DNA from 4 places in the Cupriavidus sp. LA-1 genome. Region 4 is predicted to be linked to each of the others. Evidence: predicted binding sites of a transcription regulator. Region 4 holds the regulator's gene; each other region holds the start of a gene.

Region 1 (4,208 bases), 1.6 Mb from region 4:
CGCCGGCATGGCGCGCACCACCTGGTGCTGCGGCGCGGGTTCGCGCACGACCACGCGTTCCGTCACGCAGCCGGTCAGCGAGCAGGCGGTCACCAGCGCCACCAGCGCGGGCTTCCAGAGTTGCGGCAGGGACCGCTGTATGGGGCGGGTTGTGCTTGGCATTGCAGTTTCTCCTCGTTATGGAATACAGGGCGTCCGTCGATGCGGATGGCTTCCATAACGGGCGAGTGCATGCCTGGCGGGACAGGGTGTTGTAAGGGCGTGTTACACCATCCCGCCGGTCAGCTTTCAGTTGTCTTTCATTTGCCGAAGTTAAGCAGCGCCAGCACGCCAAGCACCAGGAAGATTGCCGCGGCAATCTTGTGCACCAGCCCGATCGGCATCTTGTTGGCAAACTTGTCGCCAAGCAGAACCGCCGGCGCATTGGCAACCATCATGCCGAAGGTGGTGCCGGCCACCACGGCGATCACCGCATCGCTGAAACGCGCAGCCAGCGCCACCGTGGCGATCTGGGTCTTGTCCCCCATCTCGGCAAAGAAGAAGGCGACGATGGTGGTGCCGAGGATGCCGAGCGCGCCCTTGACCGGCTTGGCCTGCTCGTCGTCGTCGAACTTGTCGGGGATCAGCATCCAGCCAGCCATGGCGATAAAGCCCAGGCCCAGGATCCAGCGCAGCAGGCTTTCGCCCAGCACGTGCGTGATCCAGCCGCCGAGCGCGCCGGCAAAGCCGTGGTTGAACAGGGTGGCGATCAGGATGCCGAGGATGATGGGTACGGGCTTGCGGTAGCGCGCGGCCAGCACCAGCGACAGCAATTGCGTCTTGTCGCCCATTTCAGCGAGGGCGACGATACCTGTGGAGACGAGGAAGGCTTCCATGTTTGTCTTGTGGGGTAACCGGGCCGCAATGCATCGCGAGATGCCAATGACGCACACCTTTCCCGGCCCGGCCAGAAAGGTATGGTCATCGGTCTCGCCAGGCTGGACGCTGCCGGGTCCGTATCAGAACGGCCCAGGCGGGTCCGGAGCTGCGCACGCCATAACCGCAAGCGGTCAAGTCTGTTGACGTACGCCCCTGTCCCCCGTTGTCCGCATTGCGCGGCGCGGTGGGAGCAGGGCGGCTACTCCCCAATGGAAGCGGCAATTATAACGGCGGCGGCGGCGGGCGTCCACCCACCGCCGCCGCCGCCGGGCAGGCAGCCCTCAGGCCGGTACCGGCGCGTTGTCGCTGGTCTGGCGGCCGCGGAAATCGGTCCAGCACAGCGCCTTGAAGTCATAGAGCTTGCAGCGGCGCGCGGTGTCGAAGTACCAGCGCCAGGAGAAGCTCTCGATGATGATGCGGCCCGGCAGCGCGTGTTCCAGCAGCGCCTGGGCGCGCTTGAGGCGGTACAGCGGCACGCTCATGTCGACGTGGTGCGCGGTGTGTTCCATGATGTGGTGCAGCGCCGCGCCGATGCCGTGGCGGAAGCGCAGGTGCACGGTGGTCGAGACAAAGGGCTGCGCCTTGGCCCACATCGCCTTGGTGTCATACCAGGCGACGCTGGTGTGGGTGTGGTGCACATACAGCACGAAGCCCACGGTGATATTCCACACCAGGAATGGCAGCACAAAGCCCGTGCCGATCAGCATCCAGACCGACTGCTCCGTGGCCAGCGCCAGGCCCGCCAGCGCGCCGATCCAGGCCAGCCCGAAGGCTGCTACCAGCAGGCAGTCGCCGGTGAAGATCGTGCGGCGCGTGGCCATCTGGCGCTTGCTGGGGAAGAACAGCTTGCACCACCAGATCTCGACCAGGTAGTACAGACCCGGGCCGAAGCCGGTGCGGTAGATGCGCTCCATCACGCGGCGCCAGCGCGGGAGCGCGTTGAATTCTTCCAGCGAGTAGGGCGCCCAGACAAAGTCGAAGCCCTTCAGGTTGGTGTAGCCGTGGTGCACCACGTTGTGGCCGACTTCCCACAGGCTGTACGGCGTCAGCGACGGCAGGAAGGTCAGCCGGCCCAGCCACTTGTTCAGGCCGCGGCGCGGCGTCAGGCTCTGGTGGCAGGCGTCGTGGCCAATGATAAACAGGCGCGCGATGATCAACCCGGTCAGCACGCCCAGTGCCAGCTTGGCGGCCCAGTGCGGCGCCAGCACCACGCCGGCCAGCACGGCGCCGAACACCAGGTAATCGAAAGCGAACAGCATCAGCGCGCGCGGCGTGCTGCGCTGGCCCAGCGGGATCAGCCAGCTGCGGATGATCTTGCGCGATGGCATTGGCGCGTCCGGCGCGATCGGTTCCGGAAGGGGCGCCTCATGCGGGGCCTGGGCGCGCGCCTGCGCGTGCCCGGGGACATGCGTGTGGGCGTGCCCGGGGGCGGGATCAGCGGATTGATAAGCGGTCATGCAGAACCTTCTGATTGCGGTCGATGGGTATCGGTGCGCGGCAAGACAGAATGGCCGCGGCGGAACCGCAAGGTTAGAAGGCTTTGCCGGAGACAGTCTTGACGGTCGTCAAGCCGGAGGGATGGGGGTAGCGGTAAAAGCACGCCCGCCGCGGGGCGGCGGGCGGCTGCAGGCGCGGTGTGACGAATCAGGCGGTCGGCACGTGGGCAGCCTTGCCCATCACATAGACGCTGTCGATCACGCGGTCGTCGCCCAGCATGGCAAAGGCGAACAGTTCTTCTTCCAGCGTTTCCGAGCGGTTGCTGCGGCGGGCGATCAGCGGCGTGGCCTGGGGGTCCAGCACGATGAAGTCGGCCTCGCAGCCAACGCCAAAGCTGCCGATGCGTTCGGTCCAGCCCAGCGCCTCGGCCGCGGCGCGAGTGGCCAGGTAGAACATGCGCAGCGCGGTCAGGTAGTAGCCGCCCATGCGCGCCACCTTGTGCGCGGCGTTCATGGTGCGGAACATCGAGAACGAGGTGCCGCCGCCGACATCGGTGGCCAGCGTCACGTTCAGGCGGTTGGCGTCGGACTGGTGGAAGTCATAGAAGCCGCTGCCCAGGAACAGGTTGGAGGTGGGGCAATGCGCCACCGCCGCGCCGCTGTCGGCCAGGCGCCGGCGGTCGTCCTGGTCCAGGTAGATGGCGTGGCCGTACATCGCGCCCGGGCGCAGCAGGCCGTAGCGGTCGTACACGTCCAGGTAGCTGCGCGTGTCCGGGAACAGCTCGGCCACCCACTTGACCTCGTCGCGGTTCTCGGCCACGTGGGTCTGGATGAAGGCGTCCGGGTAGGCGCGCGCCAGCTCGCCGCAGGCGGCCAGCTGCGCCTCGGTCGAGGTCGGTGCGAAGCGCGGCGTGATCGCGTAGGCCAGGCGCCCCTTGTTATGCCAGCGCGACAGCAGGTCGGCGGAGTCCTGGGCACCGCTCTCGGCCGTATCGCGCAGGAACTCGGGGCAGTTGCGGTCCATCATCACCTTGCCGGTGATCATGCGCAGGTTGCGCGCCTCGCTCTCGGCGAAGAGGGCTTCGGCCGAGGCCTTGTGCACCGTGCTCCAGACCACCGCGCTGGTGGTGCCGTTGCGCAGCAGTTCCTCGGTGAAGAAGCCGGCCACGCCGCGCGCGTAGTCGGGGTCGGCAAAGCGGCGTTCTTCGGGGAAGGTGTAGGTGTCGAGCCAGTGCAGCAGGCCCGGCGACGGCGACGCGATCATGTCGGTCTGCGGGTAGTGCACGTGGGTGTCGATAAAGCCGGGCACGATCAGCTTGCCGCGGTGGTCGACGATTTCGGCGTCGGCCGGGATGCGCGCGGCCAGCTCCGTGTAGTCGCCGGCCGCGGCGATGCGCCCGTTGGTGACGATCAGCACCCCGTCGTCCCAATACTGATACGCGTCCTCATGGAATTGCGGATCGCGCAGGAAATGCAGCACGCGGCCGCGAATGGCACGGGTGAGGGAATCAGTCTTGGGGTTGGTCGTCATGGTTTGTCTCTTGTGGCCGGCCCGCGCGGAACCGAAGGGTTCAGGCAACGGGCCGGGTTATTGGCGTGCGCCGTGCTCAGGCCGCGGGGGCCGTTGCGGGCGGGGACTTGGGCGGGGCCGACCAGAAGTGGTCGACTTCCGCCAGGAATTCGGCCTTCTGCACGGGGGGCAGGAAGGCCGCTTCAAAGCTGTTGCGGGCAAGCTTGCGGGCGTCGGCCGCGTCCAGCGGCAACGCGTCAAAGGTGGCTTCCCAGTTGGCGTTCATATAGCCGCCGAAATAGGCCGGGTCGTCCGAATGCAGCGTGATCATCACGCCGGCATCG
Region 2 (4,208 bases), on a different replicon from region 4:
AGACAAAGGCTTCCAGGCGCATGCCGGTGGGCCGCGCCGCCGCCAGTGCTGCCAGCGTGCTGCCATCCATTTCCACCGGCGCCACGCAGCCGACCGCGCCGAGCCCGGCCAGCCACGCCAGCGTATCGGCGTGATAGACATTGAGATGCGGGCCGCCAATAAAGGGCCGCCCTGTCATGCCGCGCACCGCACCCAGGTCGTTGGCCTCGACCAGGTAGTCGTTCTGGGCACAGGCGCGCCGCATCCAGGCGATATCCGTGTCGGACTCCACCAGCACCGGCGTCGACAGCACCACCTCCTTGCCGGCATCGCGCAGCATCTGTGCGATCTCCAGCCACTGCGCGTGGCGGACTTCGTGGCGGCGCGTGCAGACGGTCTCGCCAAGGTAGACGCGGTCTACCGGCGTGTCGGCCACCGATGCATAGAACTGCATCACGGTCGCGCGCGGCCAGTAGTACAGCAGCGGACCCAGGGCGATGCCGAAATCGGGCAGCGCCGTGGTTTGCGGCATTGCAGCCGCGGCAATCTCTGGCATGGGAAGCTCCATCGTGGCCGGCACGGCCGGTTCAAGGCAGGTGGATGCCATGGGGGTCACCGCCACGGCCGGTCATAGGCGCCTTGCGTGACCTGGTCGCCTTCGGCGTGACGCCCGAGCGTGCTCTGCCATTCCTGGCGCGGCACGAAGCGCGCCGGATCGGCGCAGGCCGCGTCGATGGCCGCGCGCAGCACGCCCACCACATCACCCACATAGCGCGGGCTGCGCTGGCGGCCCTCGATCTTGATGGCGGCGATGCCCATGTCGATCAGCGCCGGCAGCAGCGGCAGAGCATTGAGGCTGGTCGGCTCTTCCAGCACGTACCCGCGTTCGCCCTCCACCTCGAAGCGCCCCTTGCACAGCGTCGGATAGCCGGCCGGCTCGCCTGGTGCATAGCTGTCGATCAGGATGCCCGACAGGCGCGCCTGCATGGTGCCGTCCTGCTCGGTCCAGCGCACCGCGTGCGCAGGCGAGCAGACGCCCCTGTTGTTGGGCGAGTCGCCGGTGGCGTAGGACGACAGCAGGCAGCGCCCCTCGGCCATCACGCACAGGCTGCCGAAGCCGAACACCTCCAGCTCCACGCTGGTCTGGCGCGCCAGCTTGCCGATCTGCGCCAGCGACAGCACGCGCGGCAGCACCACGCGGCGGATATTGAAGCGCTCTCGCATCAGCTCGATGGCGTCGGCATGCGTGGCCGAGCCCTGCACCGACAGGTGCAGGCGCAAGCCCGGATGGCGCTCGCACGCGTAGCCCATCAGGCCGGCGTCGGCCATGATGACCGCGTCGGCGCCAAGGTCCGCCGCGGCATCGACCGCGCGCTGCCACTGTGCCACCGCGCCCATCTGCGCAAAGGTGTTGATGGCAAACAGCACCTCGACGCCGCGCGCATGGGCTTCGGCCACGCCGGTACGGATGTCGGCCTCGGTAAAGTTCAGGCCGCCGAAGTTGCGCGCGTTGGTGGCATCGCGCAGGCCCAGGTAGACCGCGTCGGCGCCGTGCTGCAGTGCCGTGCGCAGGGCCGCCAGCGAACCGGCGGGCGCGACAAGCTGGGGCCGCCGTGGCAGGCTCGCCGCGGCGGATGGGGCTGGAGAGGCTAGCGTCATCGGCAGTGGCGCCGGCGGCGGCGCAGGGATGAGGACAGCGGCCGATGCTAGCCAAGCGCACGCGGCAGGGGCTTGACCGCGCGCAAATCCGCGCCAAAGACACACCGCCCGCGCCGGCCTATGCCGGTTGGCGTAGGCCGATGGCGGGCCACCCCTGCGCGCTTGACCTGCGGCAAACGCGGGCCCGGGCCGCTGTGCCACGCTTGCCCGGTCATTGTTGCGCCAGGCCGCACGCCGGCCCGGCGCCCATCCCCTTCCGGAGACCCACTTATGAATCATCCCTGGCTCAAGCTGGCCGGCCGCCGCCTGCTGCCCATCGTGCAGGGCGGCATGGGCATCGGCATCTCGGCCCACCGGCTGGCCGGCGCCGTCGCGCGCGAGAACGGCGTCGGCACCATCGCCAGCATCGACCTGCGCCACCACCACCCCGACCTGATGGAACGCACGCGCGGCAGCCGCGACAAGCCCGCCATCGAAGCCGCCAACCTCGAGGCGCTCGATCGCGAGATCCGTGCCGCGCGCACGGTATCCGAGGGCCGCGGGCTGATCGCCGTCAACGTGATGAAGGCCGTGGGCTCGCACGCGGCGCTGGTGCGGCAATCGTGCGAAAGCGGCGCCGATGCCATCGTCATGGGCGCGGGGCTGCCGCTGGACCTGCCCGAGCTGACCGCCGGCCACCCCAAGGTGGCGCTGATCCCGATCCTGTCCGAGGCGCGCGGCGTCGGCCTGGTGCTGCGCCGCTGGATGAAGAAGGGCCGGCTGCCCGATGCCATCGTGGTCGAACACCCGGCGCACGCCGGCGGCCACCTGGGCGCGGCCGCCATCCAGGACCTGTCCGAGCCGCGCTTCGCGTTCTCGCGCGTGCTGGCCGAGTGCCGCGAGCTGTTTGCGCAACTGGGGCTGGCCTGGGACAGCATCCCGCTGATCCTGGCCGGCGGCATCGACAGCCACGCCAAGGTGCGCCACTGGCTGGGCCAAGGCGCCGCCGCGGTGCAGCTGGGCACGGCCTTCGCCGTGACCGAGGAATGCGATGCCCACCCGGCCTTCAAGCAAGTACTGGCCACGGCGCGGCCGGAAACCCTGCGCGAGTTCACCAGCGTGGCGGGGCTGCCCGCGCGCGCGGTGCTGACACCGTGGCTGTCGCGCTACCTGTCGAGTGAAGCGCGCCTGCAGCGCCGCGCGCGCGTGCGCGAATGCCTGGAAGGGTTCGATTGCCTGCAGGCTTGCGGGCTGCGCGACGGCATCGCCCGCATCGGCCAGTTCTGCATCGACCTGAAGCTGGCGCAAGCCGTGCGCGGCGATGTGGAGCGCGGCCTGTTCTTCCGCGGCCGGGGCGCGCTGCCCTTCGGCGAGGCGATCCGGCCGGTGGCGGAACTGATGCACTACCTGTTGACGGGGGAAAAGCCTGCGGGGCTGACCCAGGCCCCGGCAGCAGCCTAGCGCATGCCTGTGATGCGCGCCGTAGCCGGCGCCGCGCGGACAGGGCACCCCTCGCCCGCTTGCGGGAGAGGGGTGCAAATCAGCGGCATGCAGACGGGGTCAGCAATCCGAGCGCGGCGGTGGATATATCACGACGTGACAAATCGGTTGCTGCAAACGCATCCCCCAACATGCGCATGCGTCGCCAACCGCACACAAGCCGCGCCGAAGCCGGGTTTACTTGATCTGGCGCAGTAAGCCCCGTCTATCGCGCTGGGAAAATCCCTTTCAACACCAGCCCGCGGCCATGCCCGCGCCGGCTCCCCCGACAGGTAGCCCCCGATACCGCCATGTCCGAAACCGATCCTCCTGCCGCCGGCGCCACGGCGGCATCCGCGTTGCCTGCCCTGCGCCATCGCCTTTCCACGCGCATCATCGCGCTCTCGCTGGCCGTGCTGCTGGTGGTGCTGGGCATGATCTCCGGCACCCTGTGGCTGTCCTGGAAGCTGGAAGGCGCCGGTGCCGCGATCAACGACGCCGGCAGCCTGCGCATGCGCGCCAACCGCGTGGCGATCGAGCTGACACTGGCGCAGGCGCGCCAGGACAATGACCTTGCCGCGCAGGTGCAGGCGCTGGACGCCACGCTGGCCCTGCTGAAGAAGGGCGACCCGGCGCGGCCGCTGTTGCTGCCGGACGAGCCCGCCATCCACGCGCAAATGGCCCGCGTCACCGAGGACTGGCAACAACGGCTGCGGCCGCTGGCGGTGACTGGTACCGGTGATGGCGGCATGCCGGCCAGCGTCGCTGACAAATACATTGCCGCACTGCCCGGCTTTGTCGCCGAGGCCGACCGCCTGGTCGGCATGATCGAACACGACAGCGCGCGCAAGACCGACCTGCTGCGCCTGTCGCAGATCGCGCTGGCACTGATGGCCTGCGTGGGCACGGTGGCCGTGATCTACCTGCTCTACCTGTGGATCATACTGCCGGTGCTGCGGCTGCAGGATGGCCTGCGGCGCATGGCCGCGCGCGAGTTCTCATTGCGCCTGCCGGTGGAAAGCCGCGATGAGTTCGGCACGCTCTGCCAAGGCTTCAACCGCATGGCCGGCGAGCTGCAGGGCCTGTACCAGGACCTCGAGGCCCGCGTGGCG
Region 3 (4,208 bases), on a different replicon from region 4:
ACCAGATCGAGCGGCTGATGCGCTATCACCGCGTGCCGGTGGTGGTGGGACTGAGCCGGCGCCCGATCCCGCTGCCGTTCGTGATCGAGGCCTCCACCACCGACATCAGCTACACCCAGGCGCGCGAGCTGGAGGCATCGTTCGTGCTGCCGGAGCTGAGCCGCATCGACGATGGCATCGCCAACGGCACCTATGAGCCGGTGCCGGGCGAGGCCTGGCCGCTGTCGCTGTTCCCGGCCGAGCGCGTGGACCTGGCGCTGCAGCGGCTGTACCACTACACCGGCACCGCGCCGCAGCACTTCCAGCGCTTCGTGCTGTTCACCAACTACCAGCGCTACGTCGACGAGTTCGTCACGCTGGGGCGCGGGCTGATGGGCAATGGCGACGGCGGCGGCTACACCCGCTTTGTCGAGCCTGGCGACGTGGTGCAGGAAATCGGCGGGGCCGAGCCCGACGACGCCACGCGCCCGCGCGCACTGCCGCAGATGCCCGCCTACCACCTGGTGCGCGAGGACAAGCTGGGCGTGACGCTGGTCAATATCGGCGTGGGCCCGTCCAACGCCAAGACCATGACCGACCACCTCGCGGTGCTGCGCCCGCACTGCTGGCTGATGGTGGGCCACTGCGGCGGCCTGCGCCGCTCGCAGCAGCTCGGCGACTATGTGCTGGCGCACGCCTATGTGCGCGACGACCACGTGCTCGACCACGACCTGCCGCCGTGGGTGCCGGTGCCGCCCATCGCCGAGATCCAGGTGGCATTGCAGGAAGCCGTCGCGCGCGTGACCGGGCTGTCCGGCAATGAGATGAAGACCCGCATGCGCACCGGCACGGTGGTGTCGACCGACGACCGCAACTGGGAGCTGAAGTCCAAGTCGCTGTATGCGCGCTTCAACCAGTCGCGCGCGATTGCCATCGACATGGAAAGCGCGGCGGTGGCGGCCAATGGCTTCCGGCTGCGCGTGCCGTACGGCACGTTGCTGTGCGTGTCGGACAAGCCGCTGCATGGCGAGCTCAAGCTGCGGGGCATGGCCAATGCGTTCTACCGCCAGCGGGTCAGCCAGCACATGACCATCGGGCTGGAGGCGATCCGTATCCTGCGTGAGAACGGCGTGGAGCAGCTGCATTCGCGCAAGCTACGCAGTTTTGATGAGCCGGCTTTCCGGTAGGTCCGCACTCTCTCTCTTCCGGAAAAAGCAAAAGGCCGGCGCCTGATTGGCGCCGGCCTTTTGCATGGGATGGCAGGATCAGAACCGATACCCCACCCCCATGCTGAACAGCCACGGATCCAGGTTCACCTTCGATACGTTCATACCCCCCGCCCTCACATCGCTGGACAGCCAGATCTTCTTGATATCGGCGTTCAGGAACCAGTTCTTGGTCAGCTTGTAGTCCATGCCGATCTGCAGCGCCGGGGCTACGCTCCAGCTGTCGAGCTGCAGCGAGTTGTTGGCGATGTCTGCACCCCAGATGCGGGTGAAGTTCAGGCCGGCGCCGATATACGGGCGGAAGGTGCCGTTGGGAATGAAGTGGTACTGCACCAGCAGTGTCGGCGGCAGATGCTTGAAGGTGCCGATCCTGTTGCCGTCGAGGTAGACGTCCTGCTTTTGCGGGACCGTCAGCACGAGTTCCGCGGCAATGTTTGGCGTGAAGAAGTAGGTGACGTCGAATTCAGGGATCCACTTGTTGTTGACCGTGATGCGGTCCGACGGGCCGATGCCGCCGACGGGGTCGGAGCTGTTGGCCATGTCGAGGTAGGTGCCGCGCAGGCGCACCATCCAGTTGCCCTGCGCCTCGTCAGCGGCGGCAGCGGGGGTGGCGAAGGCGCCCAGCATGGCGCAGGCGGCGATGGCGGAACAGGTGACCCGGGTGCGAAGAGAGAGAGTTTTCATGTGGTTCTGCTTGGTCTGGTATCGAATCCGGGCCCAGTTTGGCCGAGCAGGCCGGCGGGGGCCTTGACCCAGAACAAGCAGAAGGCATTGGGGCGCGCGGCGTCGCGATGACGCCACAGCGCAGCCTTCGCACAGCGCGGCTTGCACCGGCGCTTCTAAGCACATGCGGAATGATTCGTGGCGCCGAGCGGTAGCGCCGCTTACGCTGTGCGAAAGATCCACGCGCGCCGGCAGCGTGTGCGGATCGGCGCCGAGCATGTCGTGGGCGCCCGCTTGGGCGTCTTTCCGGGTGTGCCCCGTGGGGGCGGGGCACACCGGCTTTCTTGCGGTGTCAGGCCCCGGCGGGCTCGCCAGCCACTGCGGTCACCGCAGACCGCGGCGCCACGCCGAAGCCCGCCTGCAGGTGCCGGTTCACCCCCGAGACTACCGCGCGCAGCGAGGCCGTGACCAGGCTGGCGTCGATGCCCACGCCAAAGCCTGTCGGTGAATCGCCCACGCGCACTTCCACGTAGCACGCTGCGCGCGCGTCCGCGCCTGCGGTCATCGCATGCTCGTGGTAATCCATCACGCGTACCGGAAAGTCCAGCGCATTGACGAAGGCGTCGATGGGCCCGTTGCCGGTGCCGCGCACGCTGCACGGCTTGCCGTCGCGCACCATCTGCACCGCGATCTCCGTGGCGCCATCGCTGTCCGATACCAGCTGGTGCGATACATAGCGCAGCGGCGTCTGCTGCGCCAGGTACTCGCGCTGGAACAGACCATAAAGATCATCGGCGCTCGCCTCCATCCCGGTGTCGTCGGTCATGGCCTGCACTGCGCGGCTGAACTCGATCTGCAGGCGGCGCGGCATGTAGATGCCATGCACCTGTTCCAGCAGGTAGGCCATGCCGCCCTTGCCGGACTGGCTGTTGACGCGGATCACCGCGTCATAGCTGCGGCCGAGGTCGGCCGGGTCGATCGGCAGGTAGGGCACCTCCCAGATACCGTCCGGCTGCTGCTGCGCAAAGCCCTTGCGGATCGCATCCTGGTGCGAGCCCGAGAATGCGGTGAACACCAGGTCGCCGACATACGGATGGCGCGGATGCACCGGCAGCTGGTTGCAGTGCTCCACGCACTGGCGCACCGCATCGATATCGGAGAAGTCCAGGTTGGGCGCCACGCCCTGCGTATAGAGGTTGAGCGCCAGCGTCACCAGGTCGACATTGCCGGTGCGCTCGCCGTTGCCGAACAGGCATCCTTCCACGCGGTCGGCGCCCGCCATCACGGCCAGTTCCGCGGCGGCCACCGCGGTGCCGCGGTCGTTGTGCGGGTGCACCGACAGCGCGATGTGTTCGCGCCGGGCGAGGCGGCGGTGCATCCATTCGATCTGGTCGGCGAACACATTGGGCGTGCTGCATTCGACCGTGGTCGGCAGGTTCAGGATCATCGGGCGGCCGGGGCCGGCTTGCCAGGCGGCAGAGACCGCGTCGCTCACTTCCAGCGAGAAGTCGAGTTCGGCCAGGCTGAAGGTCTCCGGCGAATACTCATAGGTCCACGCGGTTTCCGGCATGGCATCGGTCAGCGCCTTGATCAGGCGCGTGCCCGATACCGCGACCTCCTTGATCTCTTCACGCGACGCGTTGAAGACGATGCGCCGCCAGGCCGGCGCGATCGGGTTGTACAGATGCACCGTGGCGCGCGCCGCGCCGCGTACGGAGTCGACCGTGCGGCGGATCAGGTCTTCGCGCGACTGCGTCAGCACCACGATGGTGACGTCGTCGGGGATGCGCTGCGCTTCGATCAGCATGCGCACGAAGTCGAAATCGGTCTGCGAGGCCGCGGGGAACGCGACTTCGATTTCCTTCAGGCCGATCTTTACCAGTTGCTCGAAGAAGCGCAGCTTGCGCGCCGGGTTCATCGGCTCGATCAGGGCCTGGTTGCCGTCGCGCAGGTCGGTGCTCATCCAGCGCGGTGCGCGCGTGATGGTGCGGCCGGGCCAGGTCCGGTCAGGGATGTCGACGGTGGCGGCGGGCTGGTACTTGGTGGCGGGATTGCCGAGCATACGGGGTCTCCTTCCTCGCTAGGGGAAAGTGAAAAAAGACAAACGGAAAAAGGGTGGCGAAAGGCTGCCGAACTGCCACGGGGGCCCTAGGCCCGGCAACCGATCGGTAGGCTTAGCAGTAGCGAGGAAGCGCGCAGGGCGCGGCCCGATGTCAGCGCAGCCAGCACGCGTGCGCGGGCAGCGATGCGGGACGCATCGGCAGCCTGGCAGGAAGTGCTGGAGTAACGGTTCATCGTGGCTGGAGAGGGTGGGCCGGAGCCGCTCAGGGTGTGCGCGCA
Region 4 (4,208 bases):
CTGCGCGCAGATCAGCGCCGTCTCGAGGACGACCTTCGCCTCTTGGGTATTCATGTTGATGGTGTGCAGCCTGTCTTTGCACCTGCTCCCGGACGGATCCGGGGCACCGGAGATTTTGGATACAGCGGTGCGAAAGCCACCGCCATCTCATTGCGCAGCGAGCCGGATACCTGCTGTATCCAAGCCGTGCACTTCCCTTTCTTTGCATCGAGTTGCCGGGTCGTTCCGGCAGGAGATCGTCCGCACGCCGCCATGAACCGGCCAGCGGACCTCTTGCGTCGCGCATCCGCACACTACGGACGTCGCTGTCAGCGAACTGAACGCCTCGGACGCAAGAAAAAACGGGTATCGGGAGCTAGGCCGGCATCTACAACACCACGGTGCCAGCCGGACTTTTGAACCAGATCTTTTGAACCGGATGGACCGCGGGGGCGGGACGGGCATCGAAAACCTTCCGCTTCCCTTGTCCTGAGCGCGCCTTCTGGTAGGAAGGCCGCCTGGCGCTGCTCGCCGCTGCTTACCGCGGCCTGTCTGACTCCGCGCGATACCGCAATGTTGGCGATTGTATGGCATTCCCGCCTCTGCCTGCAACCATCATCCGTTGTCCAAGCGGCGCCAACGCCTCAGAAAAGTCCCAGACGGCATCAAAACACCAGACAGAACCCCTGCCCGGCCAGCGAATGTGGCAGCAGCACCGCTCGCGCAATACCAAGGCCGCCAAACGCCATCACCGCGAGGCCGGCCCCCAGCCGCACGCCGGGACGCCTCGACAGCAGCCGCAAATAGCCCGACAGCCCCGACAGAACCAGCAGATTCGGCAGCGTGCCGAGCCCGAAAACCCCCATGACCAGCGCCCCAGAGCCCGCGTTGCCTGCCAGCAGCGCCAGCGTCAGCGCGCCATAGACCATGCCGCAGGGTACCAGGCCCCAGGCCAGCCCTACCCCATAGCGCCGCGCCAGACCGCCGCGCGCCCGCACGAATGCCGGCATGCCGCCCGCCAGGCGGCCCAGCCGCCGCGCCGCGGCGGCACTGCCACGCGCTGCCAGCCGTTCCAGCCGGTTCACGCTAAAGGTACTGCCGTGCAGCAGGCGCCAGCCCGACCACAACAGCATCACGCTGCCCGCGCCGAACAGCCAGCGCTGCACCGGCAAGTAATCCTGCTTCCATGCCGAGGCGCCGGCGGCACCCAGCGCCGCGCCCAGCAGCATATAGGTCGAAATCCTGCCCATGTGCATCACCAGCAACTCACCAAGCCAGGCGGCGCGGCTGCGCACCAGGCTGACCGTCGCGGGCATCCCGCGCCGCTGTTCCACCGCCAGGGCCACGCCACCACACATTGCGGCACAGTGGACACCGCCCAGCAAAGCCAGCAGGAAAACGCTGATCAGCACTCCAAATGTCAATTCTGTCTCCCTGCAGGATCACATCGCACGTTAAAATGTACCAATCGCGCCCTCGCTGCCATTTCTAGCAGGTTCCAATTGCTCACCTCCATTCCCATTACCGAGATGTCGCCCCGTTGCTCCACTTGTGCGATGGGGCAGCTGTGCCTTCCGGTTGGCATGTCGCAGCAAGACCTCGCCAAGATGGACACGCTGGTGCAAGAGCGCATTCGCGTGCACAAGGGTGAAACCCTGTACCGCATGGGCGATCCACTCACCGCCGTCTATGCCATCCGCTTCGGCACGCTCAAGACCCACGTCACCACCGAAGACGGCCGCTCGCAGATTACCGGCTTCCATCTGCCCGGTGAAATCGTCGGGCTCGACGGACTCGGCGAGATGCAGCATGCCTCCGATGCCGCCGCGCTGGAAGATACCGAGGTATGCGTGGTCCGCATGAACGAGCTGCAATCGCTGTCGGCCGACCTGCCGTCGCTGCAGCAGCAGTTCCTGCGCCTGATGGGCAAGGAGATCACGCAAGACCAGCTCATGCTGGTCACGCTGGGTTCGATGCGCGCCGAGGAACGCCTTGCCGCCTTCCTGATCAACCTGTCGGAGCGGCTGTCGGCGCGCGGGTATTCGGCGTCCGAGTTCGTGATGCGCATGAGCCGCGAAGAAATCGGCAGCTACCTTGGGTTGAAGCTGGAAACCGTCAGCCGCCTGTTCTCCCGCTTTGCCGAAGCGGGCCTGATCCAGATCCGCCAGCGCCATGTCAAGCTGGTCGACATCGACGGCATCAAGCAACTCTACAGCCGCACTTGCTGAGCCATCGCCTCTGTCGGCGCCGCATGTGGCGCCGGCAGCGACGATGGCCGCGCCAGCCTCATTCCAGTTCGTCAGTATCGGCCAGCCGCGTCGGCATGGTGTAGAGCGTCAACCCGCTCGACAGCGCGCAGAACACCCAGGCCAGCAGAAAGCCGACGGTGTAGACCGACTCGCGCGACGATTCGATCGGGTGGCCGAAGAACTTCAGGTCACCGGGATCGACAACCGAAAAGACCGTCGCGGTCGCAAAGCCGGCCATCAGGAACCCCGGCCAAAGTACCCACATCAGCCAGCGCAACCTCATGGCTGCCTCGCTGTGGCAGGCCTGGGCGGCGTGGCCCCGGGCTTCTCCACCACCAGGCCATGGCGCGTCGCGCCCTGCACAGGCATGTCGGGATGCGTTGACGCCAGCCAGATCGTCACGCCGCACGCCACCATGGCCGCCAGCGGACCGCTCATCAGCAGCCACGGCCACGGCTCCTTCCACCACGGATTGCCTTGCTGATTCATCTTGCCCCCTTCGTCTTGGCGACTACGTCCGAGTCCCCTGGCTTCACAAATCGCGCGGCACGATAAAACTGGTGGATTGCCGGATTTCGGCATGCCCCCGCTCCGTGCCTTCGCTCGTTACTGTCACGCTGATCTTGTGCGTGCCCTGCGCCGCGGCCTCGACCGGCACGCGGATCCGGATCGGCAGCAACCGGTTGGAGGTCGGCGCCAGCAATTCGGCCTGCTTGTCGTACTCCACCGTCAGGTTCTTCAGTTCATCGCTGTCGGCGCTTACCCGGATCCGCACCGGCGCTTCGGTCGTGTTGATCAGCTGCAGGCGATAGACGTTCTCAATCCAGCGTCCTTCCACTTCCCGGCCGAGCGCGCCGCGGTCGCGGATGATGTCGACCTTCAACGGCGTGCGCAGCGCGATGGACGCCAGGAATCCGGCCAGCAGCGCGACCCAGATCACTGAATAGATGATCACGCGCGGACGCAGCAGCCGCTTGCGCGACGCCACGGCAGACAAGCCTTTGCGCATCGCGTTCTCGGACGTGTACCGGATCAGGCCGCGCGGGTAGTCCAACTTGTCCATCACCTGGTTGCAGGCGTCGATACACGCGCCGCAGCCGATGCATTCGTACTGCAGGCCATCGCGGATATCGATGCCCGTCGGGCACACCTGCACGCAGATGCTGCAGTTGACGCAATCGCCCAGGCCCGCCTTGTGGTGGTCGGTCTTGCGCGAGCGGCTGCCGCGCGGCTCGCCGCGGCCGACGTCGTAGGTCACGACATAGGTATCGCGGTCCACCATCACGCTCTGGAAACGCGCATACGGGCACATGTACTTGCACACCTGCTCGCGCATGAAGCCCGCGTTGCCCCAGGTGGCGAACGCATAGAACAGCATCCAGAACGCCTGCCAGGGCCCCAGCGACAGGGCCAGCACCTCGCCGCCCAGTTCACGGATCGGGGCGAAGTAGCCGATAAAGGTAAAGCCGGTCCAGAGCGCGATCAGCACCCACAGCAAGTGCTTGGTCGCTTTGATACGGAACTTGCGCAGGCTCCATGGATCGCCGTCGAGACGGATGCGCGCGATGCGGTCACCTTCGACCCGCCGCTCGATCCACATGAAGATCTCGGTGTAGACCGTCTGCGGACACGCGTAGCCGCAGAACAACCGCCCCGCGATCGCCGTGAACAGGAACAGCGCCAGCGCGGAGATGACCAGCAGCACCGCCAGGTAGATGACGTCCTGCGGCCACAGCACCAGCCCGAAGATATAGAACTTGCGCTCGCCAAGGTCGAACAGCACGGCCTGGCGGCCATTCCATTGGAGCCAGGGCGTGCCGTAGTAGATCAGCTGGGTCAGGATCACCAGCCAGACCCGCCAGCTGGAGAAGGCGCCCGTCACCGAGCGCGGATAGATCTTGCGGCGGACCTCGTAGAGCGTTTCGTCCGAGGTCTCGCCCGGCGCAGCGGCCGACCGTTGCAGGTCGGCCGCGCGGGCCC

The links. The regulator FNR, encoded in region 4, switches genes on or off when oxygen is low (the NO sensors DNR and NnrR bind a similar motif). The targets are predictions, from matches to a motif close to TTGATNNNNATCAA.
Region 1: ACZ5MJ_RS13380 (fatty acid desaturase) is a predicted target of FNR. The motif match lies at 2,474-2,487, and genes of this name have one in related genera.
Region 2: ubiU (ubiquinone anaerobic biosynthesis protein UbiU) is a predicted target of FNR. The motif match lies at 1,801-1,814, and genes of this name have one in related genera.
Region 3: ACZ5MJ_RS25725 (OmpW/AlkL family protein) is a predicted target of FNR. The motif match lies at 1,953-1,966, and genes of this name have one in related genera.

What each region holds. Positions count from the first base shown of each region.
Region 1 is NZ_AP031387.1:2,867,586-2,871,793, reverse strand. Features, by position in the region: gene ACZ5MJ_RS13390 (hypothetical protein) at 1-162, opposite strand, end outside; gene ACZ5MJ_RS13385 (TMEM165/GDT1 family protein) at 300-875, opposite strand; yybP-ykoY riboswitch at 940-1,149, opposite strand; gene ACZ5MJ_RS13380 (fatty acid desaturase) at 1,200-2,375, opposite strand; gene guaD (guanine deaminase) at 2,563-3,885, opposite strand; gene ACZ5MJ_RS13370 (adenosine deaminase) at 3,962-4,208, opposite strand, start outside.
Region 2 is NZ_AP031388.1:1,758,879-1,763,086, reverse strand. Features, by position in the region: gene ACZ5MJ_RS27180 (U32 family peptidase) at 1-535, opposite strand, end outside; gene ubiU (ubiquinone anaerobic biosynthesis protein UbiU) at 592-1,638, opposite strand; gene ACZ5MJ_RS27170 (NAD(P)H-dependent flavin oxidoreductase) at 1,909-3,078, shown strand; gene ACZ5MJ_RS27165 (type IV pili methyl-accepting chemotaxis transducer N-terminal domain-containing protein) at 3,408-4,208, shown strand, end outside.
Region 3 is NZ_AP031388.1:1,429,337-1,433,544, reverse strand. Features, by position in the region: gene ACZ5MJ_RS25730 (AMP nucleosidase) at 1-1,166, shown strand, start outside; gene ACZ5MJ_RS25725 (OmpW/AlkL family protein) at 1,245-1,889, opposite strand; gene leuA (2-isopropylmalate synthase) at 2,221-3,930, opposite strand.
Region 4 is NZ_AP031387.1:1,313,474-1,317,681, reverse strand. Features, by position in the region: gene scpB (SMC-Scp complex subunit ScpB) at 1-54, opposite strand, end outside; gene ACZ5MJ_RS06280 (sulfite exporter TauE/SafE family protein) at 645-1,403, opposite strand; gene fnr (fumarate/nitrate reduction transcriptional regulator Fnr) at 1,482-2,207, shown strand; gene ACZ5MJ_RS06270 (hypothetical protein) at 2,266-2,511, opposite strand; gene ACZ5MJ_RS06265 (hypothetical protein) at 2,508-2,717, opposite strand; gene ccoG (cytochrome c oxidase accessory protein CcoG) at 2,761-4,208, opposite strand, start outside.